2 regions of the Streptococcus sp. 2018WUSS126 genome follow, and region 1 is predicted to be linked to the other one. Evidence: predicted binding sites of a transcription regulator. Region 1 holds the regulator's gene; the other holds the start of a gene.
The links. The regulator CtsR, encoded in region 1, represses protease genes until heat stress. The targets are predictions, from matches to a motif close to TTGGTCAAAAAAGGTCAAANA.
Positions count from the first base shown of each region.

Region 2: the regulator CtsR is predicted to act here: its motif matches at 8,536-8,556, upstream of ODU34_RS05105 (ATP-dependent Clp protease ATP-binding subunit).

Region 1 is NZ_JAOTGB010000002.1:82,214-97,225, reverse strand. It holds gene ODU34_RS01610 (DUF6359 domain-containing protein) at 1-1,702, shown strand, start outside; gene hslO (Hsp33 family molecular chaperone HslO) at 1,782-2,648, shown strand; gene dusB (tRNA dihydrouridine synthase DusB) at 2,641-3,645, shown strand; gene ODU34_RS01595 (adenylyltransferase/cytidyltransferase family protein) at 3,749-4,237, opposite strand; gene ODU34_RS01590 (ATP-dependent Clp protease ATP-binding subunit) at 4,360-6,813, opposite strand; gene ODU34_RS01585 (CtsR family transcriptional regulator) at 6,817-7,275, opposite strand; gene ODU34_RS01580 (thioredoxin domain-containing protein) at 7,545-7,883, shown strand; gene ODU34_RS01575 (Spy0128 family protein) at 8,131-8,751, opposite strand; gene srtB (class B sortase) at 8,788-9,495, opposite strand; gene ODU34_RS01565 (QVPTGV class sortase B protein-sorting domain-containing protein) at 9,512-10,540, opposite strand; gene lepB (signal peptidase I) at 10,561-11,103, opposite strand; gene ODU34_RS01555 (Cys-Gln thioester bond-forming surface protein) at 11,110-12,636, opposite strand; gene tsf (translation elongation factor Ts) at 12,746-13,786, opposite strand; gene rpsB (30S ribosomal protein S2) at 14,054-14,830, opposite strand.
Region 2 is NZ_JAOTGB010000010.1:41,300-56,311, reverse strand. It holds gene ODU34_RS05155 (cysteine hydrolase family protein) at 1-32, shown strand, start outside; gene rsfS (ribosome silencing factor) at 34-393, shown strand; gene ODU34_RS05145 (class I SAM-dependent methyltransferase) at 441-1,187, shown strand; gene ODU34_RS05140 (nucleotidyltransferase) at 1,184-2,272, shown strand; gene ODU34_RS05135 (SWIM zinc finger domain-containing protein) at 2,371-4,023, shown strand; gene ODU34_RS05130 (UPF0158 family protein) at 4,027-4,467, shown strand; gene ODU34_RS05125 (MerR family transcriptional regulator) at 4,528-5,256, shown strand; gene ODU34_RS05120 (peptidoglycan bridge formation glycyltransferase FemA/FemB family protein) at 5,553-6,779, shown strand; gene ODU34_RS05115 (peptidoglycan bridge formation glycyltransferase FemA/FemB family protein) at 6,779-7,951, shown strand; partial or broken gene ODU34_RS05110 (peptide deformylase) at 7,981-8,391, shown strand; gene ODU34_RS05105 (ATP-dependent Clp protease ATP-binding subunit) at 8,809-10,908, shown strand; gene malQ (4-alpha-glucanotransferase) at 11,091-12,599, shown strand; gene glgP (glycogen/starch/alpha-glucan family phosphorylase) at 12,592-14,856, shown strand.

The DNA.
Region 1 (15,012 bases):
TGGGACTGCACCTGTACCATCTCCTATAGTCCTTGGTCTTGATCGAACCATCCCAGCCGATATTATTGACAACGACGGTTTGGCTCAATTTGATCCAGAACAAGATGCACTCGATTTCTGGGAATCCGTTGAAGGCATGGTGGTTGCCGTTGATGATGCAAAAATCCTCGGCCCACTAAAAAACAAGGAAATCTATGTCACTCCTGCCACTAGTCAACTTCCTTTAAACAATGTTGGAGGCATCAACCTTCGCCCTGAAGGGAATAATACCAATATCATTCCACTACTTTTGAAAAATGGAAAACAGATCGTCAAATCAGGAGACTATTTTACCGGTCGTATTGCTGGACCAGTTACCTACTCTTACACCAATTATAAGGTCTATGTAGATGATAGCACCCTTCCAACCTTGCACGAAGGAGCTACAAAACCAGAAACAACAACCATTATCCCAAATGATGACAAGCTGACTATCGCTTCTTATAACATTGAAAACTTCTCTGCTGATAGTAAGTCAACATCAGACGCTAAAGTCCAACGCATTGCCAAATCCTTTGTTTCAGACCTACATTCTCCAGATATTATCGGATTGATTGAAGTGCAGGACAACAACGGTGCTACAAACGACGGTACAACTGATGCTAGTAAGAGTGCTGAACGCCTAATTGCAGCCATTCAAGCAGCCGGCGGACCAACCTATACCTATGTGGATATTGCTCCTGAAAACAACAAAGACGGCGGACAAGAGGGAGGCAATATTCGCGTCGGCTTCCTCTACAACTCAAAACGTGTCAGCCTATCTGACAAACCAATCGGTACCGCAACACAGGCAGTAGCTTGGGAAAACGGCGAACTCAATCTCAGCCTGGGCCGAATCGACCCAACCAACAGCGCTTGGGCAGCTGTCCGCAAAACACTTGCAGCTGAATTCGTCTTCAAAGGCGAGAAAGTCGTTGTCCTTGCTAACCATCTCAACTCAAAACGCGGTGACAATGGTCTCTACGGAAAAATCCAACCCGTCAGCTTCAAGTCCGAAGAAAAACGCCACATACTAGCACAAATTATCGCTGACTTTACAAAAGCAGGCTTAACTCAAAATCCAAATGCTAATATCGTTATGCTAGGCGACTTCAATGACTATGAATTTACTAAAACCATAGAAATTTTAGAAACAGGAGGAATGGCTAACCTCGTTAGTCGTCACGATGCATCCGATCGCTTCTCTTACTTCTATAATGGAAACAATCAGTCTCTTGACAATATGCTGGTATCAACTAACTTGTTGGAGCGCTATGCCTTTGATATGGTCCATGTCAATTCGGCCTTTATGGAAGAACATGGCAGAGCTTCTGACCACGATCCGCTATTGGTACAACTGGATGTGACAAAGGCACAAGAACCAACTCAACCAGAACCAAGCGACAAGCAGACAGATGACTCAGGAACAGTCAATAATAGTGATGACAATGGTACGACCAACAATAACAAGCCAACAAATCTTTCAACTTCTAATCAAACATCTGTAAATACTGATGACCGTTCTGGCACTACAGACAAGGGACAAACAACCGTGACCCCTACTGCCAAAAACAATCAAAAGAAAATCCTTCCAAAGACAGGAGGAGAAACAAGCTTTGTACTTATCACAATCGGTCTCGTAATCTTGAGTGCCTGCCTTGTTAAAAAACAAAAAGAATCCTAATCATTTTTTGAGCTTGAAAGCATGACTTTCAGGCTCATTTTTCTACTGCTCCACCTCCACTTGTGCTATAATTAAAGTTATGGATAAAATTATTAAAACACTATCAAAAAGCGGGCATTTCCGTGCCTTTGTGCTAGATAGCACAGAAACCGTGAAAACAGCCCAAGAAAAACACGACACCATGGCGTCATCCACCGTTGCTCTGGGTCGCACCCTCATTGCCAATCAAATTTTGGCTGCCAATGAAAAAGGCGATACAAAAATCACCCTGAAAATCTTGGCCAGCGGTGCTGTTGGGGCTATCATCTCCGTTGCCAATACCAAAGGTCAGGTCAAGGGCTACATTCAAAATCCAGACTTGGATTACAAACGGACAGCGACTGGCGAAGTCATCGTTGGACCTCTTATAGGCAATGGCCAATTCCTAGTCATCACAGACTACGGAACAGGTCACCCCTACAATTCCATGACACCCTTGATTTCTGGTGAGATTGGTGAAGATTTTGCCTACTTCCTGACAGACAGCCAGCAGACACCTTCAGCAGTGGGATTGAACGTGTTATTAGACGAAGAAGACAAGGTCAAGGTAGCTGGCGGATTCTTGTTGCAAGTTTTACCAGGTGCAACCGAGGCTGAAATTGCCCGTTTCGAGAAACGCATCCAAGAAATGCCTGCCATTTCAAGCTTGCTGGCTTCTGAAAACCATATAGAAGCTCTGCTATCCGCCATTTATGGCGACGACGACTTCAAACGCCTATCCGAAGAAGAAATCGGCTTTGTCTGCGACTGCTCTAAAGACCGCTTCCTCGATGCTCTAGCCAGCCTGCCAAAAACGGATCTGCAAGAGATGAAAGACGAGGACAAGGGCGTGGACATCACCTGTCAATTCTGCCAGACCCATTACCACTTTGACGAAAACGATTTGGAGGAACTCATCAATGGCTAATCTCAATACCCCTTTCATGATTGGTGATGTGGAAATCCCCAATCGCTGCGTGCTGGCCCCAATGGCTGGCGTGACCAACTCGGCCTTCCGCACCATTGCCAAGGAAATGGGCGCAGGCCTGGTCGTTATGGAAATGATTTCTGAAAAAGGCCTTCTCTACAACAACGAGAAGACCCTCCATATGCTCCATATCGATGACAACGAATACCCTATGTCTATCCAGCTTTTCGGCGGCGATGCCGAAGGACTAAAAAGGGCTGCCGACTTCATCCAAACCAACACCAAAGCTAATATCGTGGATATTAACATGGGCTGCCCTGTCAACAAGGTCGTTAAAAACGAAGCTGGTGCCAAGTGGCTCAAGGACCCCGACAAGATTTACCATATCATCAAGGAAGTGACCTCAGTCCTCGATATTCCCTTGACTGTTAAAATGCGGACGGGTTGGAACAATACCGACCTAGCGGTCGAAAATGCCCTGGCCGCAGAAAGTGCTGGTGTGTCTGCCCTAGCCATGCACGGACGGACCCGCGAGCAGATGTACACAGGAACCGTTGACCTGGAAACCCTCACCAAGGTAGCCAGCAGCCTGACCAAGATTCCTTTCATCGCAAACGGCGACATCCGCACTGTCCAAGATGCCCGCCAACGAATCGAGGAAGTCGGAGCTGATGCCGTCATGGTCGGACGGACTGCTATGGGAAATCCTTACATCTTCAACCAAATCAACCACTATCTTGAAACAGGAGAAGTCCTGCCCGACCTCTCCTTCGATGACAAACTCAATGTCGCCTTCGACCACCTGACCCGATTGACCAATCTCAAAGGCGAATCCATTGCCGTACGTGAATTCCGTGGTCTTGCCCCTCACTACCTCCGTGGTTCAGCAGGTGCTGCCAAAATCCGTGGTGCCGTTGCCCGAGCAGAGACTATCGAGCAGGTCCAAGAACTCTTTGACCAAGCTAGAGAAGCCTATCAAGAACGGATTGCTAAGTAAGAAAATCTGAGAAGTTTGATACTTGCCAATCATTAAACATATACAAAAACGCATAAAGCCAGGGTTATAACCTGATTTTATGCGTTTTTTCTGTATGATAGCATTATTCATGCTCAGCAAAGAAGCCAACAAAGGCAGGGGCAATGTAGTCTCGATACTGCTCTGGATGTTCACGAATGAGAGTCGCTGAAATACCAAATTTTCTAGGACTATAATGAGCTTGATAGCCTCGATTTTGCAGTTCCTGAGCGTATTCTTCCTCAGACACATAGAAGACTGGCGTTTGATGTTCAGACAAATCCAATAAACCAAGCAAGCGGTCTAACCAAAGGTCCCAACCATCTGGATAGGGAGGCAAGTCCGTTTCATCCAGGGCACAAACTTCGACAAAATCATCACCCTCAAACTGCCCTTGAGCAAATTGAATTCGTTTGGTCAAATCTAAACCAATCAAATCCCCACGGTCCTTGTCATATCCTGACACCACAATACAAACCTGACCACAGGCCAACTTTGCTCGCTCGATCAAATCCAAATGTCCCTTGTGCATGGGAGCAAAGGTTCCGAAAACAACAGCTATGGTTTGATTCATAGATTTCCTTTCTACTTGCTAAAGAAAGAGGCGAGCAAGCTCACCTCTTCAACTATCTCATCCGTTTTTCAAAACGGAAGAACAATTCTGCATCTGGAAAGGATAGCAACAACAAGCACTCCTTATCCCTTTACCACATCAAACTTGAGCTCTTCGCCCTTGACCCCAACCTTCAAGGTCGAACCAGTAGCCAAGTCACCACGGAGCAACATTTCTGCTAACGGATCTTCCAATTTGGTTTGTAAGAGTCTACGAAGAGGACGAGCCCCCATTTCTGGGTCGTAACCTTGTTTAGCCAATAACTTAAAGGCTGATGGTTGAAGTTTAAGGGTAATTCCTTTCTCAGCTGTTACAGCCAACAAAGGTTTAATCATGACCTTGACAACATCCTGCATATGAGTTTCCGTTAGGCTATGGAAGACAACTTTCTCGTCAATACGGTTGATAAATTCTGGACGATAGGCTTTTTTCAATTCCTCAAAAATGCGTTTCTCCACTTCCTTGTGGTCCTTAGATAAATCAAGGGCACCAAAACCAACTGTCTTATCATCACGAAGGGCTGTTGCTCCAAGGTTTGATGTCATGATAATAATGGTATTTGAGAAATCAACCTTACGTCCCTTACTGTCTGTCAGAACACCATCATCCAAGACCTGCAAAAGAACATTGAAAATATCTGGATGAGCCTTTTCAACCTCATCAAAAAGAAGAACAGAATAAGGTTTGTTACGAACTTTTTCTGTCAATTCGCCACCTTCCTCATAGCCCACATAGCCCGGAGGGGCACCGTTTAAACGGCTGGCTGCGAATTTCTCCATGTATTCAGACATATCAAAACGGATAAGAGCAGATTCGTCATCAAAGAGAACTTCTGCCAAGGCCTTAGCAAGCTCTGTCTTACCAACACCAGTTGGTCCCAAGAACATAAAGGAACCAATCGGTCTGCGACCTGTACGAATCCCTGACTGATTACGGCGAATAGCTCTGCTAACTGCAGAAATAGCTTCTTCCTGCCCAATCACACGCTTGTGCAATTCTGCTTCCAGATTCAGATACTTCTTAGTATCTGATTGGCTAAGCTTGGCTACTGGGATACCTGATAAGCGGCTAAGTGTTTCTAAAACATCTTCTTCTGTTACTTCAAGGTCATAGTTTTGACTAGCCTCGGCATCTTCTTTCGTTTTAATCAAAAGCTTGCTGACAGTCTTATATTTTTTATCCATCAAGGCCTTATCAATACTCGTCAGTCCTGTTTCCTCAGCCTGCCCTTTCACTCGATTTTGTACCGTTGCACTGGCTTCATCCATCAAATCAATGGCAGAATCTGGCAGGTTTTTACTAGTCAAATACCGCTTAGCGTAGGTCACAGCAGTCTCTACAGCCGTATTTCCAATACGGACCCTGTGGTATTTCTCAAAAGTACCTTTTAAACCAGTCAAAATGGCAATGCTATCTTCCACTGTCGGCTCTTCAATGGTCACTTTGGCAAAACGACGAACCAGGGCTGCGTCTTTCTCAATATGCTTTTGGTACTCTGTCTGAGTCGTCGCTCCGACTGTACGGAGGGTGCCACGAGCAAGAGCTGGTTTGAGGATATTGGCTGCATCCAAGGTCGAATCAATCCCCGAGCCAGAACCCATAATGGTATGCAACTCATCAATGAAGAGGATGACCTGACCATCTTCCTCGATGTCGTTGATAATATTATTCATCCGCTCTTCGAAATCACCACGGAAACGAGTTCCAGCGATAACGTTCATCAAGTCAAGTTCCAAAACCCGCATCTTAGCCAAGCTGACAGGGACATCACCTGCAGCAACACGTTGAGCAAGACCCAAAGCAAGCGCAGTTTTTCCGACACCTGCATCACCAACTAGAACTGGGTTGTTCTTGGTTTTACGTGATAGAATTTGGATCATCCGTGCAATCTCAGCGTCTCGACCGATGACAGGTTCAATCTTCCCTTCACGAGCCAAAGCTGTCAAATCACGAGTGTAGTCTTCTAATCCACCACTTTGAGGTGCTGGGGGCATTCCCATCATCTGTCCCATATTAGTAGGTTTGGCTTTGCCACCCTTCATCACACTGCGGATAGCTTTAAGGTCCTCTTTGGTAAATCCCGCACGTGCCTCCAAGTTTTTACGCAAGTCCAAGAAACGAAACTTATCATCTGAGTCTTCAAAACAAAAACCTACCTTGTCCAAAATCTGACTAGCTGTTGACCGCTTGTCCAACAACATAGCCATAAACAAATGCTCCGTTCCCAGCTCCTTAGCCTTGACGACTTCTGCAATTTTCTTGGCAAAACTAGCCGTTTCATCCAAACGTTTAGAAGATGGTAAAATACGAAAACTATCCAACTCTTCACGATAGACCTTGTCGGTCACAACAAAAGTTGCATGTTCATAGTCAGAAATTGAAATAGGATATTCTGCCAAAACAGCGCCGGCGACTGTATCATGGTTGATAACGAAAGACAAGAGAACATGCCATGTTTCCAAGTATTCACAAGCATAACGTTGTGCGACCAACTGGGCATCTTCAAAAACACTTTGTAAACCAGTTGAAATTTTCATAAATTAATCCTCTTTCCTATCTAAACGTCGTAGTATTTGACGCATCATGCGTGCTCGAATAGCACTTGCATCTTTCCCTAATATTTCATCAGTTCCTGTGGACAAAAAGAGATTGCCTTCTCGTTCTGTCATCAATCCTTCATCAAAAAGGAGCTGTAAAATATCCGCATAAACCGTCGCAGACAACTGCTCACCCATATTGTTTAACAAATCATGGACCAATTCGTGCTTATCCGAAAAGGTAATCCGCCCAATTCGGATATAACCACCACCACCACGCTTACTCTCAACAATATAGCCACGGCTGGCTGTAAAACGGGTTTTAATGACGTAGTTAATCTGACTTGGCACCACTTCAAACCGACTGGCCAATTCACTTCGACGCAACTCAGCTACACTGACTTGGTCCAAGATGGCTTTGATATGCTCTTCTATATAATCCGATGTATTCTTCATCGCCATAGTATCGCCTCTTTCTTTGACTATCTTTGACCATTATACCTTAAAATGACGAATTTTGAAAGCAAAAGCCTAGCAACTAGCATAGCAGAATTTTGAAATCTGCTCTGCTTTATCCTATAATAAAAGAAAAAATAGAAAGGACTAGGGGCTCCGTATTTGGTTGAACTGAGTACGGGCTACGGACTAGGTCAAAAAGATAAACGAGAACTAGTCGTCGTTCTGTTTCCTAGTTTGTCTGTGTCCGCTTAAGGCCCTTTATATCTTATACCATGAACTTTCAAGATTACATTCAAGACTTTACAAGTGTGACTGTGGAGCAGGCACAGAACCTTCTAGCTGCAAAAGAGGGGGCTGTTCTCTTCATCGGACGAGCAACCTGCCCTTACTGCAACCGCTTTGCGCCAAAACTCCACAAGGTCGCCCAAGACAAGCAAGTGACCGTCCACTTCCTCGACTCCAGCCAAGTCAGCCCTGAACTCCAGGCCCTCCGCGACCACTACCGAGTTCCTACCGTACCAGGCCTCCTCGTCGCAAAAGCAAACGGCGTCCAAGTCCGCTGCGATTCCAGCATGACGGAAAAAGAAATTGTGGCTTTTATTGAGGACTAATACATAACAGACAAAAAAGCACCGACCACAAGACCGGTGCTTTTTAAGGAGATTATGAAAAATATTTAGGATTGATACTAGTGTAACCTAACCAAATATATCCGACATCCGCCCTAAGACCGATTTTACAAAAAAGAAAAAGTCATTAGAAGTACAATTCTAACGACTTTATTTTGGTTTGAAGCATCGACCAAAAAGCCAAAACTTTTACCATCTTTATTACAACTTGATTACATCACAATATAACTTAAAATGCTCTCTTATATACTATTAAACCAATAGATAAAACAATAAGCATTACACCCAATAAGAAAATCTCTTTAGTAGTTTTTTCTCCTGTTTGAGGCAAAACTTTTGTGTTGTTAGCAACTTTTTTGTTGTCAGCAACTTTATTTTCTTCAGAGGTATAAATAGTTTTAAAGAGAAGTTCAGTTTTCTTATCTTGATTCATTTCTGAAGCAACTATTGATGTACGTAATTGAGCTGTCACTTCATCCACTGAAACAAGAACAGTAACTCGATATTTTGTCTGGTCAAAAATATAACCTTCTAAACCATTATCTTCCTGAGAAAGTATATATGTGTACTTACCAGGTGTTGTATAGGTTAAATTTGAAAAACGTCCCTTTTCTTCTCCGTCAACTGTTACTTTTGTCCCTTCTTTAGGTAGGGGAAAGCTAGGATCTTCTGGAGTCAAAATAAAAGTAAACTTTCCATTAGGGAGGGGTTTTCCATTCTGAGTCACTAACTGGTTTTTGAAAACAATTTCAGTAACAACGGATTGTTCAGCAGAAACTGCATTGACCACATGATTTGTTCCTAAAACCACCCCTAAAAAAACAAGTAACAGAGTGAATATTTTCTTCATATATAGCTCCATTATTCTATACTAATATCAAATGCTTTAAATTATCCCTAAAACCAATATTCTACCATCTGTTTCTGTATCTTCACAAGTCGACAACGCAACTAATCTATTTTGTTTCGTCATCTTTAAATCTCGATATTGAACTGATTTCGTTTTTATATGAGCTAGTAAATTCTCAAACCTCTGTTCATCAATTCCAGTCGGATTAAACATCATTTCATCAAAAGCATCTGTCTTCACACATGCAAAAAATGATATTGTTTTAGAAGAACCATCTGGGAGAAAAAGTGTCGCAGTTTTATGATCTTTAAAATAATCTGCGTTACAAAACTTTGGCAATTCCCCAAACATGACATCTCCTGCCATATGGTGGGCATAGATAATGGAATAAACATCATTAAAGCTAGATTGATTACGATGATCAAGGAAAACACTGCCAGAGAGGGAATATTCTCCCTCTACTGATTTATTAATATAGTCTAAGTTTGTTTTTCCTTGAACAAGAGGATAATCAATATTTGTTCCCTTTACTTCTAACCATCCTATTACTTCAGAATTTAAGTGTAGAAGCTTTTCAAAATCAATTTCATTCTCTTTATAACTTTGGTAATTAGCTGCGCTTGCATTATGATATAGAAAATAATTACTATACAAACCTAACAAAGCGAGTCCCAAAATTAGAAAACAGAACAGTAACAAACATCTATCAATTATCCAGTTTAACCACTTAATTAAGGCATACATATAACATTAGCATTGATTAAGCTTTTTTATTTTTAACAAAGTATAGAACTCCACCGATACCAACTAGTGTCATAACAGCATATGGAGCAATTGCCATCGCAACACCTGTCGGTGTATTAATGTTTTTATTATTTGTTACAACGATTGCATCTGAGGTAGCATCTGAAGTTTGTTCATCAAATGCATATGCTTCCTGTTTGTCAACACCATCGTTCGTATCTTTATCAATTGTCGCTGTCTTCTGATAATCTTCTGAGCCAATTTCTTCTACTTTGTAGGTAACTCCAATTGGTAACTTAGCAATATCTAGTCTTTCACCGTCTTTTAGTTTAAAGGTGTTTTCCCCAATTGAGAACTGCTTACTATCAACAAGATCGCCTTTCTTGTTGATTTTAGCTTCAATTGATCCTGATTTATAAAGTTCGTTAGCTGTTAAAGTAAGTTTAAATTCAAATTCCTTATTCTTATCACCAGCATTACCAGTCACTTTTTTTGTCACAGTTAACGCTGTTGTTTTCAAGGCGTTATCAAACTTAATTGGTTCCTTAGCGCTATTATTTTCTTGATGTGACACAATATATTTCGGTTTGATTGTACCAGCTTCATCCAAGGCATAAACATCAACTACATATTTCTTAGTAGAGTACGTTACACCTGGAGTATCTCCAGAAGTTTCTGTCACTAAATAGCGATACACCCCTGGTCTTGGATATACAACTTTTGAAAAATCAAAATCTGTAGTTTTATCTTTATTTGCCATAGTATCAGTATTAGAGTATGAAATAATTTTCTGTGTTTCCATACCCTCTACAATACCTGAATATACCGTTAAACCATCTTTTGTTTCAGTTGAACCAGCTACATTCTGTGAAGTGATGGAAAAAGTAAAATCTGTAGCTGGTGACAAAACACCCTCTGTCAACTCAAATGACTTAGTCACCTGTAATGACGAACCATTCACTACTGGAGTCTCCTCCGCCTTAACTGTTCCTGTAGCAAGCATCATCAATGCCAAACCTGATACTAAAAAACTATACTTCTTCATTTTATATTCTCCTTCTATTTTTAAATATCTCTCACTCTGATGAGTGTAGTCACAACTCCTTTTATTTTGTTTATAGGAATTGCTCCAATAAATCGACTATCCGTTTGTTCTTTTCTAAAATCATACAGAACAAAGTAGCTTCCCGCAGGAATTTCATAGGGATAGCTAACACCACTTGAATGGGCTGAAGTTTGATAGGGAAGCTCTTCTTCGCGAATATGACCATTCACCATCAATTCTCCCTTATCTGTAATATCAACAATATCACCTGACTGTGCGACTACACGTCCTACACGTTCGTAATCTTCTTCTTGATAAACAACAACATCATTAATTTTTATATTGTCATAAATTCTTGAATATATCGCCAAATCACCAACTTTTAAATTTGGAAACATGTGAATATTTTTTACAAAAATCACGCCTACGACAAAGTTTAGAAAAATGTATCCTATCCCTGCTATTACAACACACTTAGTAATAAATTTTTTCAATCCTTGTCTACCTTCTCGCGACTGATTTTTATCATCTTTTTGAATAGGATTATTCCTTCTTTTACCCATACGTTTTTATTTTCTTTTAAAGCTGACAAATACGGTCGATACAATGGCTACCACAGCCAGACTAAACATCATCTGATATATATTGGTATTATCAGAAATTCCTGTCGGTACAACAATTTCTTTATTATTTTCAAACATCACAGCAACATCTGTGGAAACAGCGTTCCTTGTAATCTCCTTTGTTCCAACAAGTTGTTCTGAATCAACACTGATCGTTGTTTTATAATCATCAGATGCAAATTCCCTTATAGTATATGTGTAATTTGTTGGAATGTTTAAAATCTCCGCAGTATCATTATCACTCAATGGGAAGGTGACTCGACCATTTTCCAATGATTTTTCTGCATCCCCTTCACTTCCTTTTATTTTGACTTTAAATTCTCCTGATAATGGTTTACCGTCTGCATCTTTCAACTCTACTTCAAAATAGAAGTCTTTTGACTTATCCGAAGCTGTCCCTGTAACCTTTTTAGAAATTTGCAACTTGTGCGTCGTAGGTACAACAACTCCTTTTTTGTCTTCCATTCGAATCACATCAACCAATGCATCTGGATGATACTGCGTACCGATGAGTGACTGATAGCCGTTATTACTTGGAACAAAAAAATCTAAATCCGGCAATCCATCTGCGCTCTCACCATTTTGGGCATACTCAATCAACTCTTTTGTTACTTTCAATGTAGCATCATTCATATCACCAAATCCATGAGTATCTTCGCTCTTCCATTTGTCTACATCTGCACTGTCTGTAAAATGATAGATTGCTAACTGAGTCGCTGCACGGAATTGTGTTTCTGTCAGGCCTTGAGGAAGATTATCGTTTGTTCCTTTGTATCCTCTGTTAATAACTTTTTTTATCCACGTTAAAAATACATTAGAATCATTAGTTCTTGGAGAAACTGCATATTTTAATAAATCATTCCCTTTAATATGCGTGAACTTAACTTCACTAAATGTTGATACATCAGGTGTTATAGTATCCCCATTATCATAAGAATCCGGAGGCGAATGCAAATCTGCATTAAAACAGTAAACAACCTGAGACGTTCCGTTCGCATTTTTTGCATAATAAAATTTTGCATAATTTTTTGTATCTAAATTATCTACAAATTCATAGTCATTATACGCAATTGCCGAAAAAGGAGTCCCATTCTCTTTATAAGGATTATCAACAAATTGACCATTTTTCTGAACTTGAACTTTACCGCTCTGTACTTTAAAAGTTATAGGTTCTGCTATTCCATAACCTTGAGGCGGACTCACCTCAGTCAGTACATAAGTACCGTCCGGTAAATTTACTTGTTCTCCGGAACCGTTACTCATGAAAGTTTTTTCTTGGAAACCGCTGCCTTCTGTTTGAGTTAATTTTAAAGTTGCCCCCTCTAACAGTTTAGAGTAATCGCCTTCCGCATACTTTCGGATAATAACCTGAGTTCCTACTTCTTCTGCCATCACCTTATTTTGCTTCCAACCAAATACAGAACAAAACAAAATGAACACAAAGAGTAGACTAAATTTATGAATATTTTTCATATATCCTCCGTGTTTTTTTATAACGCTAATGCTTCCTTCCTCTAGCACTATTTATTTGGAGCTATAGGAAGGAAGTACTAGTTTAAAATCTTATTCAAACAATTGGAGGTTATTTACCAAGAGCTGCTGCCATTGTAGCTGCAACTTCTGCTTCAAAGTCGTTTGAAGCTTTCTCGATACCTTCACCCACTTCGAAACGAGCAAATTCTACAACTGAAGCGTTCACTGAGTTCAAGTAAGCTTCAACTGTTTTGCTGTCGTCCATGATGTAAACTTGTGCAAGAAGTGTGTAAGCTTGGTCAACTTGAGTGTTGTCAAGCAAGAAGCGATCCATTTTACCTGGGATGATTTTGTCCCAGATTTTTTCTGGTTTGCCTTCTGCTGCCAATTCCGCTTTGATAGCTTCTTCAGCTGCTGCAATCACTTCGTCAGTCAATTGAGCTTTTGAACCGTATTTCAACAATGGTAATGCTGGTTTGTCAACCATTGCACGGCTTTCGTTGTCTTGTTCGATTTTGTGGTTGATTTGTGCCAACTCATCTTTAACGAATTGCTCATCCAATTCAGTGTAAGAAAGAACAGTTGGTTTCATCGCAGCGATGTGCATTGAGATTTGTTTTGCAAGAGTTTCATCGCCACCTTCAACAACTGAGATAACACCGATACGGCCGCCGTTGTGTTGGTATGCACCAAATGCTTGAGCATCTGTTTTTTCAACCAAAGCAAAGCGACGGAATGAGATTTTCTCACCGATTGTTGCAGTTGCGTTTACGTATGCTTCTTCAAGGGTTTCACCTGAAGGCATAGCCAATTTAAGAGCTGCTTCGTTGTCAGCTGGTTTGCCTTCTGCAATTACTTTAGCAGTAGTGTTTACCAATTCAACGAATTGAGCGTTTTTCGCAACGAAGTCTGTTTCAGCGTTCACTTCAACAACTGCTGCTACGTTACCATCAACGTAAACACCTGTCAAACCTTCAGCTGCTACACGGTCAGCTTTCTTAGCTGCCTTGGCCATACCTTTTTCGCGAAGCAATTCAATCGCTTTTTCGATATCACCTTCAGTTTCAACCAATGCTTTTTTCGCGTCCATAACGCCTGCACCTGATTTTTCACGCAATTCTTTAACGAGAGCTGCTGTAATTTCTGCCATGTCTATTCTCCTTGTTTGTATTTATAAAATAGAGGAGCGGGCTCAGCCCTGCCCCTCTAGGATTGTTTTTGTGTTTGATAAATAATGTAGAATGTACTCGGACTAAAAAGCTAGAATTTAGATAAATCTAACGCTTTTCTAAACGCCTTTGTTACTTATTCAATTGTACTCAGGCTAAAATCTTAGTGAAAAAGATAAACTTCCTTGTATGCAAGCATACTGCGTCAGTTTCCTATTTTCATACAGATTTCTAAACGCCTTCGTTACTTATTTTCCTTCTACAACTTCAACCAATTCTTCGATTGATTCTGTAGATGCTGGCTCAGCTGCCAATTCAGCTTCAACTGCTGCTACGCTGTCTTCACCTTGGTTGCCTTCGATGATAGCGTCAGCCATTTTAGCTGTGATCAATTTAACAGCACGGATAGCGTCATCGTTAGCTGGGATAATTACATCAATATCATCTGGATCTGTGTTTGTGTCAACCATCGCTACAACTGGGATACCCAATTTCTTAGCTTCTTTAACAGCGATTTGCTCTTTATGTGGGTCAACAACGAACATTACATCCGGAATGCGTGGCATGTCAGCGATACCGCCCAAGAATTTTTCAAGACGTGCACGTTGTTTGTTCAACAATGCTACTTCTTTCTTAGGAAGCACTTCGAAAGTTCCATCTTCTTCCATGCGGTTGATTTCTTTCAAACGAGCGATACGTTTTTGGATTGTACCCCAGTTTGTAAGAGTTCCACCCAACCAACGGTGGTTGATGAAGTATTGACCAGCGCGGATAGCTTCGTCCTTAACAGCTTCAGCAGCTTGTTTTTTAGTACCTACGAACAAGATAACTGCGTCGTTTGCTGCAGCGTCACGGATAAATTCGTAAGCTTGGTCAGCCAATTTTACAGTTTGTTGCAAGTCGATAACGTGGATACCGTTACGCTCTGTGAAGATGTATTTAGCCATCTTAGGATTCCAGCGACGAGTTTGGTGACCGAAGTGTACACCAGCCTCAAGAAGTTGTTTCATTGAAATTACTGCCATGAGTATTTCTCCTTTTGTTTTTTCTCCTCTCCCGAACTTCGACTTGCAGCCTAACCTTTCGGCAACAAGACCACAATTGGTCCGAGATGAGTATTTGTTGCACAGCAACTTCATCAGTATATCAGAATACCTGCCTATTTTCAAGTAAAACAACCGAGAAATTCATAAAAATCTGCCATCCC
Region 2 (15,012 bases), on a different contig from region 1:
TGGATACATTAGAAAATATAATTAGAGGATAAGATGAAAGAACTAGATTTAGTAAAAGTTGTGGTCCAGGCTGCTGATGACAAGCGAGCTGAGGACCTTGTTGTAATTGATGTTCAAGGCGTGACCAGCCTGACAGACTACTTTGTGATTGCCAGTTCCATGAACAGTCGTCAGTTGGAGGCTATTGCGGAAAACATCCGTGAAAAGGTAGCGGAAGTTGGGATCAAGGGTAGCCGTGTAGAAGGCGATAGTAACGGTGGCTGGGTCCTTTTGGACCTTGGAGGCGTAGTCGTTCATATCTTCTCAGAAGAAATGCGTGACCACTACCAGTTTGAAAAACTCTGGCATGAAGCACCACTGGTGGACTTAGAATCCTATTTGGCGGCAGAATAAATGTGAGGCAGGCAGTCTTTGTACTGCCTTTTATGAAAGGAAATAGCATGGCGACTTACGAAACCTTTGCGGCGGTCTATGATGAAATCATGGACGACAGCTTGTATGATAAATGGACGGATTTTAGTTTACGGCACCTGCCTCAAGATACCAAAACAATCTTAGAATTGGCCTGTGGAACGGGCATTCAGGCTGTTCGCTTTGCTCAAGAGGGCTATGAGGTGACAGGCTTGGATCTGTCCTATGAAATGTTGGAATTGGCCCAGAAAAAAGCAGAAGCTGCTGGTGTCATGATGGAACTAGCCCAAGCAGATATGATGGCTCTGGAAGGTGTTGGAGATTTCGATGCGGTGACCTGTTACTCGGATAGTCTGTGCTATATGGCAGACCGAGAAGCCGTTTTGCGGGTCTTTGAGGGGGTTCACTCTGTTCTCAATTCAGGTGGTACTTTCCTTTTTGACGTTCACTCCATTTATCAAATGGAGGAAGTGTTTGCAGGCTATAGCTATCATGAAAACTACGAGGATTTTGCCTTTGTCTGGGATACCTATGAAGGTGAGTATGAGCATTCCATTGTTCATGAATTGACCTTCTTTGTCAAAGATGAGGACAGTCAAGAGGAGCGGTTTATTCGTCGGGATGAAGTTCATGAAGAGCGGACCTATCCGATTGAAACCTATGTGGAATTATTGAAACAAGCTGGTTTTACATCTGTGGAAGTCTTTGCGGACTTTGAAGATCAAGCTCCGACAGAAACCAGCCAGCGGTGGTTTTTCAAGGCGGTCAAGGCATGATTTCAGGGATTATTGCAGAATACAATCCCTTTCACACGGGGCATAAATACCTGCTGGAACAGGCGGAAGGCTTGAAAATCGTAGTTATGTCTGGCAATTTTATGCAACGGGGTGAGCCAGCCATTGTGGATAAGTGGACACGGGCTCAGATGGCTTTGGAACACGGGGCAGATCTTGTTGTTGAGATGCCCTTTTTGGTGTCGGTCCAGTCGGCTGACCATTTTGCAAAGGGAGCAATCAGCATTTTACACAGGCTAGGTGTGGAAAAACTAGTTTTCGGTACGGAAGAAATGCTGGATTACCAGAAAATTGCGGATATCTATGTGGATAAGTCGGAAGAGATGGAAAATTTTGTGAAAAACTTGCCAGACAATCTCTCTTTTCCACAGAAGACCCAGGCCATGTGGCAGGAGTTTGCTGGTCTTACCTTCACAGGTGATACGCCCAATCATATTCTGGGCTTGGCTTACGCCAAGGCGGTGGCTGGGACAGGTATTCAGCTCGGTCCAGTTCAGCGGCAGGGGGCAGGTTTTCATTCGGAAGAGGTGGAAACGACCTACGCCTCGGCGACTGCTATCCGAAAGGGGGCCAACCAGTTGGACTTGGTGCGTGACTTTTTACCGTCTGCCAGTCTCTTTGAAGAGGCGACCAAGGTAAGCTGGAGAAATTATTTTCCCCTGCTCCGCTACCAGATTGCGACCCACCGAGATCTCAGTCAGGTCTTTCAGGTCAACGAAGAACTAGCCAGTCGTATCCGCTCTGCCATTGGGAGCGCAGCGACCGTGGAGGAGTTAGTGGATGCTGTTGCGACCAAGCGCTACACTAAGGCGCGGGTGCGGCGGGTGCTGACCTACATCTTGGTCAATGCGGTGGAAACTTCCTTGCCAGAAGCGGTTCATATCCTAGGCTTTTCGGCTCGAGGCCAGGCCTATCTCAAGACCGTCAAGGAGCAGGTGGACCTGGTGACGAGGATCGGCAAAGAGCCCTGGGACAGCCTGACCCAGCAGGCGGATGCGGTCTATCAACTGGGCGCTAACGCAATAGCAGAGCAGACCTATGGGCGCGTGCCGGTGAGGGTGGAGTAAGATGAATGCAATAAAGAATAGGAAGTTTTTGTAGTTGACTTGAAAACTTTCCTATTTTTTTTGTATAATTTAAGTAGTAAAATCAAAGGAAATAAATCATGAAAAATTGGATGGACTATTTTAAGCCTCACATTGTAGATAGGGGTTACAATTTGTTTTTGGATGACGCTGTTCAAGGGCTTGAAGAGGTAGGTGAGGGCTACTATGCCCTTGTCTCTGGTAGTCAAGTTTATCAGGTGGAGATTGACTTGGAGCATGGTCAGCTGGTCAGTATGTGGTGTGAGTGTCCCCATGCTCAGGAGATGAACCACTGCAAGCACATGGCTGCAGTCTTGTTTGCTATTTCTGAGTTGGAGGGTCAGCCAGTTGTCAAGGGCAAGGATGTGTCACTTGCCCAGCTCCTGGATAAACTGACAGTTGAGCAACTACGGGCTTTTGTTCTTGAATTAGCTCAAGAGGATAGGGAACTGGCTAATCGAATTCAGCTACGTTTCTCTGCCCAGTTAACCTCTCAGCAAGTGGAAAATGTGAAAAAGGAAATCAGAGACCTGGGGCTTCCTTTTGAGGACAGGCGTACGGGCTATATCGAGTATAGGCAGACTAGGGATTACGAACGGGCCGTGGAAAAGGCCATGCATCAGTATCTCCAGCCTTTGCTGGATAGGTGTGAATATGAGAGTTTCTTGACTGTATCAGATGCCTTCTATCATCAGATTTGCCAACAAGAGTTGGATGATTCCAATGGAACGACTGGTAGTCTGCTTTATAGACTTGCTGGCTACTGGCAGCATTTATTGACTGTAGCTCCGGATAAGATTGTCCAAGAATTACTGGACTGGTGCTTAGGACAGCTAAGTGGCTATGAGGTTGCAGAGGATCTTCTCATGGAATTTGTGGAAATGGAGTTTCAAGAAGAAACCTTCCTTGAGCAGAAATTGATCTATTTTCAAGCGGTCTTGCAGACGATAGAAGAAGGAGATAAGTCCTCTTGGTCATGGAAGTTCCGTCGTGATCGATTTGCCATGCTCTGTTACAGGTTGTTGGTTCAGTTGGGCTCTAGTGAGGCAGACTTGCTGACCTTCCAGGCCAATCATTGGGAGGTGGCTGGACTTCGTAAACTGGCCATTACCCAGGCTGTAGCAAGTCAGCAGCTAGACCGGGCAGTTCGTCTCTTGCAGGAAAGTAAGCGCTTGGATGCCCAGTATAGAGGACTGGTGTCGGATTACAGCCAGCAGCTACGGGACATTTACCGGTCTCAGGGGCAGGATGACAAGGTGAGAGAAGAACTGCTGGAGATGATTTTTTCAGCTGGTGATACTGATTTGGATCTGATAGAGGAGTTGCGGGACTATGTTTCTAGGGAAGAATGGCAGAGCTACTTAGATGATTTGCTGGAGGATCGTCGTTTCCAGTCACAGCAGTTGAAGTTGTTGCAATTGGCAGACCGACCGCAGGAATTATTGGACCGCATTACAGCAAGTTATTGGTTCTTAGAAAATTTGGACCGGTTCGAGGACTACTTATCAGAGAAACTGCCTGAGCAATTACGAGATGCCTACGCTCAAGCTCTTTGTCAGCAGATGGATGTGGCTAGTAGTCGAAGCCGCTATCGTCAGTTGGCAGGGTATTTAGTAAAAATTGCAGGTTTACCTGATGGAAAAGTGGTGAGTGCAAGTCTTCGCACCTCGTGGAAAGTCCAGTATCCGCGACGCAAAGCCATGATAGAGGAATTAGATGCAGTGAGGTGGTAGGATATGGCAGTTTCGTTTCAAGATGTGGTTGATGCATTGCAGATGCTGAGTCAAGATGACAGGTATTATTATGATAGTCACCTAGATGCATTAGTCTACCTGTCTGTTGAGGACTTCAGATTTGAATCCCGTGATGGTTTAGAAGAAGAGATTGAGGAGGATGTGACGGGACGGTTTGTACGGCTGCCGACCCATTATGACTTCAATCCCTACACATTCATGGAGCGTTATGTTTATCATTTGCCTGATGGTGACTTGTCTGACCGCCTGTCTCGAACCATTCGAGGTCGCGGTGCCTTTAGGCGTTTTAGGATTGAGTTAGAGAGATGTGGTCGCTTGGAAGACTGGTATGCCTTTAAAGACCAATGCTACGAAGAACTTGTGCTGGAATGGTGCCAGGAAAATAAGATTGCTATTGTGGATAATCAGTTGAAGAAAATCTAATATTTCTCTTGACTCTCACCTTGCGTTATCCCTTATACTGGGCATAGAGAGGAGATTTCTATGAACGAAAATTGGACAGTTAAGCAGGTCAGTCGGTTGACAGGATTGACGGTGAGGACCTTGCACCACTATGACCAGATTGGTTTGCTCAAACCAGCATTTGTGGCTGAAAATGGTTATCGCTACTATAATCAGGAGAATTTGGCTCGTCTGCAAGAAATTCTCTTATTTCGTGAATTAGATTTTCCTCTCAAAGATATTCAGCAGCTTCTGGACGTGACGGAAGTCAATCGTCAGCAGGTCTTGCGGGACCATATCACCCTTTTAGAGCTCAAAAGGGAACGGCTGGATCGCATCATCAATCACGCCAGATTGCTCACAGAAAAAGGAGGAGAAGTCATGGATTTTCACGCATTTGACAGCAGTCAACTAGAAGCCTACAAGGCGGAGGCCAAGGAGCGGTGGGGACAGACCTCGGTCTATTCCGAGTTTGAAGAAGGTTACGATACCAGCAAGGACCGGATGTTTGCCCAAGAGATGCAGGCTATTTTTGAAGCTTTTGGAAAAATGCAGAGCTTGGAAGTCGGTCACCCTGATGTGCAGGTTCAGGTAGCGAACTTGCAGGCCTATATCACGGAAAATTTCTACACCTGCACCAAGGAAATCTTGCAAAATCTAGGTCTTATGTATGTTGAAGATGAACGATTTTCAGCCAACATTGACCGAGCAGGCGGACCAGGAACAGCAGTCTTTGTCAGTCAGGCAATAGCAGTTTATTGCAAAGAATAAACGAAAGAAGTCTAGTGAGAACTAGGCTTTTTTATGTTCATCTTGGCTACGTATATATCAATTTAATTATGACTTGGAGGTACATTGCTAAATTTTAAAATATTTAGAAGCAAAATAAAACAATTATATATATGCACAAGTGATTTCGTGGCACAAATAAAACATTATTATTTTTTTATGATTGAGTAAAAATACTTGACAAAATCGATTGCTATACTAGTATAGCAGGGCTTGACACTACGGGCAAGCCCTTCCTAATTAGCGTTAAAAGTAATTATGAACAAGGGGAATAATCAATGTTTTACACTTATAAAATAGGTATCTCTGCTGAGGAACATGATTCATTTGTGAAGCAATCACCACAGGCTAACCTGTTGCAGAGTAGTCAGTGGGCAACCGTAAAAAGTGAGTGGCGAAATGAGAGACTAGGCTTTTTTAAAGATGGGAAATTAGTGGCAGTTGCTTCTCTTCTTATCAGAAGGTTGGTAGTACCATTTGGTTTTACGATGATTTATATACCAAGAGGTCCTGTAATGGATTATGAAGATGCTGAATTAGTATCATTTGTATTTAAGTCCATTAAAGAATTTGCCCTCCGAGAACGCAGTGTTGTTATAAAATTTGATCCATTTATTCGACTATCTAGTAAAACTATAACAGGAGATAGGGAAGAAGAATTAAATGTACTTGCCGTCAAAGATAGGATTGTTGATTTGGGAGGTATTTGGTCTGGTCGAGTGCAGACCATGTCGGCTACAATCCAATCTACTTGTCATGCAGTATTATATAGCGAATCCTTCTCAGAGGAATCACTAAATAAACGAGTTCGACAAAATATTCGGTCGGCGCGTAATAAAGGTATTGAGATTCGAATTGGTCGTGAGGAATTGTTAAGAGATTTTTCAGAGCTATTAAAAAAGACTGAGGAGCGCAAATCTATTCGCTTGCGGGGGAGAGAGTATTATCAAAAAATATTGAATGCCTATCCAGAAAATTCTTATATTGTAGTTGCCTATTTGGATTTAGCAGAGAGATATGAACAGTTATCTTATCTTGAAGAAAAATTAGTAAAAGAGGCCATGACCTTCACCTCTACTACAAGACAATCGAAGATTGAAAATTATAAAAAGGAAACCCGAAGAATAAATACAGAATTAGAAATGATAAATTCTCTGACTCGTAACGGGAGTAAGCTAGTTCCATTGGCTGGTACTTTGACAATAAATTTTGCAGGAACATCTGAAAATATCTATGCTGGTATGGATGAAAAGTTTAAACATTATCAGCCTGCTTTACTAACATGGGTGGAGACAGCAAAGTATGCTTTCGAACGAGGTGTGAAATGGCAAAATTTAGGAGGAATAGAGCCAACTTTAGACGGAGGCCTTTATCACTTTAAATCACATTTGAATCCAGTAGTAGAAGAGTATATTGGGGAATTCGACCTTATTGTTTCGCCAATATTATATAAGATTTTTCAAGTTTTACTGGAAATTAGAAAAAAATTAAGGAAGAAAAAATAATGACTTTTTGTCAAATAACTAAAGAAGAATTTTTAAAGCATTGTCAACAAATAAATGAAAAATCATTTTTTCAATCCATTGAAATGGCTGGATTACTATCCAAGCGAGGATACGATGTTCGCTATGTTGGTTTTAAAAATTCACAATTAGAGATCGTTATTTCTACTTTGCTTTTCTGTAAGAAGATGGCTGGTGGTTTGTATATGGAATTGAATTCTGGACCGCTGGTTACCGATCATGTTTATTTAGAGGAATTTTATCAATCTTTAAAAAACTATGCGAAGCGTGAAGGCGTACTTGAATTGGTGGTCAAGCCTTCCCAAGCCTATCAAATCTTTGATAGTGTAGGGAATCCAATGAGTGAAGCAGATACTCAACTAATTGAGAAGCTGGTGCAAGTTGGATTTAAACATGATGGCTTACAAACAGGTTATCCAAATGGAGAGCCTGTTTGGCATTATGTGAAGGATTTGCAAGGGTATTCAACAACGTCGTTATTGCAATCCTACAATAAAAATAGTAAACGAAACATAAAAAATTCAGAAAGTTACGGTATCAGGATTCGTAGCATCAATCATAAGGAGCTTTCAGATTTCAAAAAAATAATTGAGGAAACTGGAGCTAGACAAGGCTTTGAAGATAGAGATAGTGGTTACTATAACAGTCTTTTTGAAAGCTTTGGTACACAGGCAGATTTTTTAGTTGCAGAACTTGACCCGAAAGCCAGTCTAAAGCAAATTGAAAAGGAAATAGAAACAAGTGATAGAAATTCAAAACAGTATGCACAGCAAGTGCAGAAATTGTTGAAAAAACAGGAGGTGGTTCAAAATATTTTAAATCAAACTCAGACAGCTCCTATTTTTTTGGCATGTGCACTGATAATTTATGATGTGAATGAGGCAACTTATCTTTTTGGTGGCTCATATTCAGAGTTTCAAAGCCTATCTGCACCTTTCTTACTTCAATATGAGGCGATGCAACGTGCAATAAAACGAAATCTTAAGCGTTATAATTTCCTTGGCATTCAAGGAAACTTCGATGGTTCTGATGGTGTTCTTCGATTTAAACAGAACTTTAATGGCTATATTTTGAGAAAAGCTGGTACTTTTCGTTATTATCCTCATCCGATAAAGCATAAAATAATTCAAATTATCAAAAAAATAGTAAAATAATACTATATACTTTATCGAAAGAGGTTCCCATGATTCAACCTATTATGAAAGATATTTTCTTCTTGCAGCAGAAGTCGGAGCCTGCGACTCAGCTAGATGTGCAGGTCGGTCAGGATTTGCAGGACACTTTAGCAGCCAATGCTCACGCTTGTGTGGGCATGGCGGCCAACATGATTGGCGTCAAAAAGCGGATTATCATCGTCAACGTGGGTTTTACCAACCTGGTCATGTACAATCCCGTCCTCATCAGCAAGGCCAAGCCTTATAAGACTGAGGAGGGGTGACTGTCGCTGGAAGGTACCCGCCCGACGACACGCTATCAGGAGATTGAAGTGGAGTTTTTTGATGCTTCATGGAAAAGGCAGAGCCTAAAGCTGACAGACTTCCAAGCTCAGATTGTTCAGCATGAACTGGATCATTTGGAGGGGATTATCATTTAGTTGCTACCAAATCTACCGTCAGGTAGATTTTTTTTATCGTCGTTTAGTTTATCTTTTATTACGTCGTTAACTCACCTTGCCTAACTCCAGTTATGTCTGCGGCTCGTTGCCTAGTACTAAAAGTAAACTAAAAGACTATATCAAAAAGTCAAAAAAGGTCAAACAAAACTATTGACTTTTACTGACCAATGGTGTAGAATAAGATTCGTAAGGTAAAGGACCTTACGAATTTTTTGAACCAAAGGTCAGTTTAGGTCAAACGAGAAGGGTTTGACTTACTCTTGGGCCTATTGGTCAGTAAAAGACAAACTTATAAGGAGGTTATATGAAAGACAGGATTATACCCTATTAGCTATTTTTTTAAAACAAAGGTCAGTAAAAGTCAAAAACAAGTGAATTATAAACGAGGTAAAAACTATGAACAACAATTTCAATAACTTTAACAATATGGACGACATTTTCAATCAACTCATGGGCAATATGGGTGGCTACAGTACAGAACGTCGCCGTTATTCTATCAATGGGCGTGAAGTGACACCGGAGGAATTTGCTATTTATCGTCAGACTGGTCGCCTGCCGCAGACAGAAGAAGTGGCTCAAACCCAGGCTAAAGGTCAGATAAAGTCAGACGGAATTCTGGCAAAACTTGGTCGCAATTTGACACAAGATGCGCGTGAAGGTAAGTTGGATCCAGTCATTGGACGAAACAAGGAAATCCAAGAAACAGCGGAAATTTTGGCTCGCCGCACGAAAAATAATCCTGTTCTGGTCGGTGATGCGGGTGTTGGTAAAACTGCGGTAGTTGAAGGTTTGGCACAAGCTATAGTTAATGGTGATGTGCCAGCAGCCATTAAGAACAAGGAAATCATCTCCATCGACATTTCAGGTTTGGAAGCTGGGACTCAGTACCGTGGAGCCTTTGAGGAAAATGTGCAGAATCTTGTGGATGAAGTCAAAAAAGCTGGCAATATCATTCTCTTCTTTGATGAAATTCATCAGATTTTAGGAGCTGGTAGCACTGGTGGAGACTCAGGTTCCAAGGGCTTAGCGGATATTCTCAAACCAGCTCTTTCCCGCGGAGAGCTAACTGTTATCGGTGCGACTACGCAGGACGAATACCGCAATACCATTCACAAGAACGCCGCTCTGGCTCGTCGTTTCAATGAAGTCAAGGTCAATGCTCCGTCCGCAGAAGATACCTACCAGATTTTGAAAGGGATTAAGCCGCTTTATGAAGCCCACCACAATATTGAATTGCCTGATGAGGTTTTGAGAGCTGCGGTTGATTATTCCGTCCAATATATTCCACAACGTAGCTTGCCTGATAAGGCTATTGACCTGGTCGATGTGACCGCTGCTCACTTAGCTGCACAACATCCTGTGACAGATATTCAGACCTTAGAAGCAGAAATGGCTGAGGCAAAACAATTGCAGTTGGAGGCAGCTGAAAAAGAGGATTATGAAAAAGCCTTGAATGAAAAGGTCCGTATTGATAAGCTCCAAAAACAGATTGACAACCACACGGAGCAGCAGAAAGTGGTAGCGACTGTTAATGATGTGGCTCAGGCGGTTGAGCGGATGACAGGAATTCCAGTTTCACAAATGGGAGCTTCTGACATTGAACGACTCAAGGAATTGAAAAATCGCCTGGCAGCTAACGTTATCGGTCAAGACGATGCGGTGGAAGCTGTATCTCGTGCCATTCGTCGGAATCGCGCAGGTTTTGATGACGGAAACCGCCCGATTGGTTCCTTCCTCTTTGTCGGTCCGACAGGTGTGGGTAAGACAGAGTTGGCAAAACAGTTAGCGCTAGACTTGTTTGGTAACAAGGATGCTATTATTCGTTTGGATATGTCGGAATACAGCGATCGGACCGCCGTTTCCAAATTAATCGGTACCACAGCTGGTTATGTTGGTTATGATGACAATTCCCATACTCTTACCGAACGTGTCCGCCGCAATCCGTACTCCATTGTCCTCTTGGATGAAATTGAAAAAGCAGATCCACAAGTGATTACCCTCCTTCTGCAAGTGCTAGATGATGGTCATTTGACAGACGGACAGGGCAACCAAGTCAACTTTAAAAATACCATTATTATCGCGACTTCTAATGCTGGTTTTGGTTATGGAATGGCAGAAGGTGAAGAAAATCAAGACATCATGGACCGTATCGCACCATTCTTCCGTCCAGAATTCCTCAACCGTTTCAACGCAGTTATCGAATTCAAACACTTGGGCAAAGAAGACCTCAAGGCTATCGTAGATTTGATGTTAGCCCAGGTCAATAAGACTCTAGCTAAAAAAGGCATCCAATTAACGGTAACGGAAGCAGCGAAAGCATTTTTGATGGAAGAAGGCTATGATCAGGCCATGGGAGCCCGTCCTCTGCGCCGTGTCATTGAAAATCAGATTCGAGACAAGGTAACAGATTACTATTTGGATCATGTTGATGTCAAATATCTGGAAGCGGATGTGGTTGATGGAAGCATCCAAATAAAAGAGCAAAGCTTTGCTTAAAAATAGTGAAGAATTCGAAAAATCGGATAGAAATATCTGATTTTTTCTTTTTTGTTATTCGCTAACAAATGCTATAAAATAGGCTTTCTAGAGCACATTAAAACTTTTTTCATAAAATCCTTGACAAGTGCAAACGTTTGCGTTAAACTATATTCGTAACCGACAGAAAGGAAAACGTTTTTATGACAAATCGTACCAGTGGAATTTTGATGCATATTACCTCACTTCCAGGTAAGTTTGGTATTGGTACTTTTGGACAGTCTGCCTATGATTTTGTAGATTTCTTGGTGGAAACCAAGCAAACCTACTGGCAGATTTTACCACTAACAACTACAAGCTATGGAGATTCTCCTTACCAGTCTTTCTCTGCTATTGCAGGAAATACACACTTGATAGACTTTGACCTCTTGGTTGAAGATGGCTTATTGGCAACAGAAGATTTCCAAGATGTAAATTTTGGAGATAATCCTGAAAAAGTAGACTATGCTCTTATCTATCAAGTTCGCCGACCAATTTTGGAGAAGGCCGTTCAAGCATTTTTACAAGATGATAAGAAGAAGGCTGCTTTTCTAGAGTTTGAAAAGGCTAACTCATCTTGGTTGACAGATTATGCGGAGTTCATGGCTATCAAGGAATACTTTGGTAATAAAGCTCTCCAAGAATGGGAAGATAAAAAAGTTGTAGCTCGCAACGAGGAAGCTCTTGATAAGTACCGCTTAGAATTGGCAAATCAAATCGACTACTACAAAGTCACCCAGTATTTCTTCTTCAGCCAATGGAAACAATTGAAAGAATATGCCAACAAACACCACATCAAAATCATCGGAGACATGCCAATCTATGTTTCTGCTGATAGCGTTGAAGTGTGGACAAAACCCCAACTATTCAAATTAGACAGTGAACGCAAGCCTCTTTATGTAGCAGGTGTGCCAGCTGATAACTTCTCGGCAGATGGTCAATTATGGGGAAATCCTATTTACGATTGGCCAGAACATGAAAAAACAGGCTATAACTGGTGGATTTATCGTATCCATGAAAGTTTCAAACTTTATGATGTCCTTCGGATTGACCATTTCAAAGGTTTCTCAGACTTTTGGCAAGTTGATGGCAAGGCAGAGGTGGCAAAAGTTGGAACTTGGGAACCAGGTCCTGGCTACAATCTCTTCAAGGCTGTCAAAGAAACACTTGGAGACCTTCCAATCATTGCAGAAGACCTTGGAAATATTGACGCTAAAGCACGCAAATTGCTTGCGGATTGTGGCTATCCAGGCATGAAAATCTTAGAATTTGGTTTCTTTGATGTAACAGGTAAGAGTATCGATGCTCCACACCGTTGCATTCCAAATTCAGTTGCTTACACTGGAACTCACGATAATGAGGTTGTCAACGGCTGGTACAACAATCTTGATCCAGAACAACAAGAATACGTGGACGCCTACAGCAACCGTAAGCCGATTGAAAAAGTTAGCCAAGCTATGCTCCGTATGCTGTTTGCAACAGTGAGTGATACAGCTATTGCAACTATGCAAGATGTCCTAGACTTGGGCGAAGAAAGTCGAATGAATATGCCGTCAACTATCGGTGGAAACTGGGAATGGCGCATGAAAGCTGAAGACTTGACCCAAGAACGCAAAGACTTCTTGACAAAAATGACATTACTATACCAACGAGGAAATGAAAACCATGACTAAATTTACAACATTTGCAGAAACAAACACTTCGAAGAAATTAGCTGATTTGACAAACGAGGAAATCTATCTTCAATTGTTAAACTACGTAAAAGAAGCTGCAGCTACAAAACCAAAAAACACAGGAAAACGTAAAGTTTACTATATCTCAGCTGAGTTCCTTATCGGTAAACTCTTGTCAAACAACTTAATCAACTTGGGTGTGTACAAAGACGTTCAAGCAGAATTGGCAGCAGCTGGTAAATCATTGGCTCAAGTTGAAGACGTTGAACCAGAACCATCACTTGGTAACGGTGGTTTGGGACGTCTGGCTTCATGTTTCGTTGATTCTATGTCAACACTTGCTATCAACGGTGAAGGTGTTGGTCTGAACTACCACTGTGGTCTTTTCCGCCAAGTATTTAAGAAAAATGAGCAAGAAGCAGAGCCAAACTTCTGGATTGAAAATGATTCTTGGTTGATTCCAACAACTATCAGCTATGATGTTCCATTCAAAAACTTCACTTTGAAATCAAAATTGGATCGTCTTGATATTCTTGGCTATAAAAAAGAGACTAAGAACTACCTCAATTTGTTTGACATTGAGTCAGTAAACTATGACTTGATTACAGATGGTATTTCATTTGACAAGACTGATATTAAAGAAAACTTGACACTCTTCTTGTACCCAGATGATTCTGATAAGAATGGTGAATTGCTCCGTATCTACCAACAATACTTCATGGTATCAAATGCTGCTCAACTTTTGATTGATGAAGCAATTGAGCGCGGTTCAAACTTGCATGACTTGGCTGACTACGCTTATGTGCAAATCAACGATACTCATCCATCAATGGTGATTCCTGAGTTGATCCGTCTTTTAACTGAAAAACATGGTATTGAATTTGCGGAAGCTGTTGCGATTGTTAAGAATATGACTGGTTACACAAACCACACTATCTTAGCGGAAGCGCTTGAAAAATGGCCACTTGAGTTCCTTGAAGAAGTGGTGCCGCACTTGGTTGATATCATCAAAGAATTGGATGCCCTTATTCGTGCAGAAATTAAAGACCCAGCAGTCCAAATCATTGATGAATCAGGTCGTGTACACATGGCTCACATGGATATCCACTTCTCTAACTCAGTGAACGGTGTAGCTGCGCTTCACACAGAAATCCTCAAAAACTCTGAATTGAAAGCTTTCTACGAGCTTTACCCAGAAAAATTCAACAATAAAACAAACGGTATCACTTTCCGCCGTTGGTTGGAATTTGCCAACCAAGACCTCGCTGACTATATCAAAGAATTGATTGGCGATGAATACTTGACAGATGCTACTAAACTTGAAAAATTGCTTGCCTTTGCTGATGACAAGGAAGTTCATGCTAAGTTGGCTGAAATCAAGTTCAACAATAAGTTGGCTCTCAAACGTTACCTTAAAGACAACAAAGGTATCGAGCTGGATGAAAATTCTATTATTGATACACAAATCAAACGTTTCCACGAGTACAAACGCCAACAAATGAATGCCTTGTATGTTATCCATAAATACCTTGAAATCAAGAATGGTAACCTTCCAAAACGTAAAATCACTGTTATCTTCGGTGGTAAGGCAGCTCCAGCTTATATTATCGCTCAAGACATCATTCACTTGATTCTTTGCTTGTCAGAGTTGATCAACAATGACCCAGAAGTAAATAAATACCTCAATGTTCACTTGGTAGAAAACTACAATGTGACAGTTGCTGAGAAACTCATCCCTGCAACAGATATTTCAGAACAAATCTCATTGGCTTCTAAAGAAGCGTCAGGTACTGGTAACATGAAATTCATGCTCAACGGTGCATTGACACTTGGTACCATGGACGGTGCTAACGTTGAGATTGCTGAGTTGGCTGGTATGGACAACATCTATACATTTGGTAAAGATTCAGATACCATCATCGACTTGTACGATAAAGCTGGATATGTATCTGCTGACTACTACAATGGCGATGCTAATATCAAACGTGCAGTTGACTTTATCGTAAGCGATGAAGTGAAGGCGCTTGGTAACGAAGAACGTCTTGCACGCTTGCACCATGAATTGATTTCGAAAGACTGGTTCATGACCTTGATTGACTTAGCTGAATACATCGAAGTAAAAGAACAAGTCTTTGCAGATTACGAAGATCAAGATTCATGGAACAAGAAAGTTGTTCATAACATTGCTAAAGCTGGATTCTTCTCATCTGACCGTACTATTGAACAGTACAACCAAGACATCTGGCACAGTAACTAATTGAATTCCAACAATTAGTAGGAAAGTTGATTGAACCACTCCAAAACTTATCAGATCAATTCTTCCTATGTGTTGAAGAATAAAAAAACTACCAGTTTTTACCATTATTGGTGCTCTCCTTAGTATATAAATGCAAAGAATGTCTCTGCAAAAAAG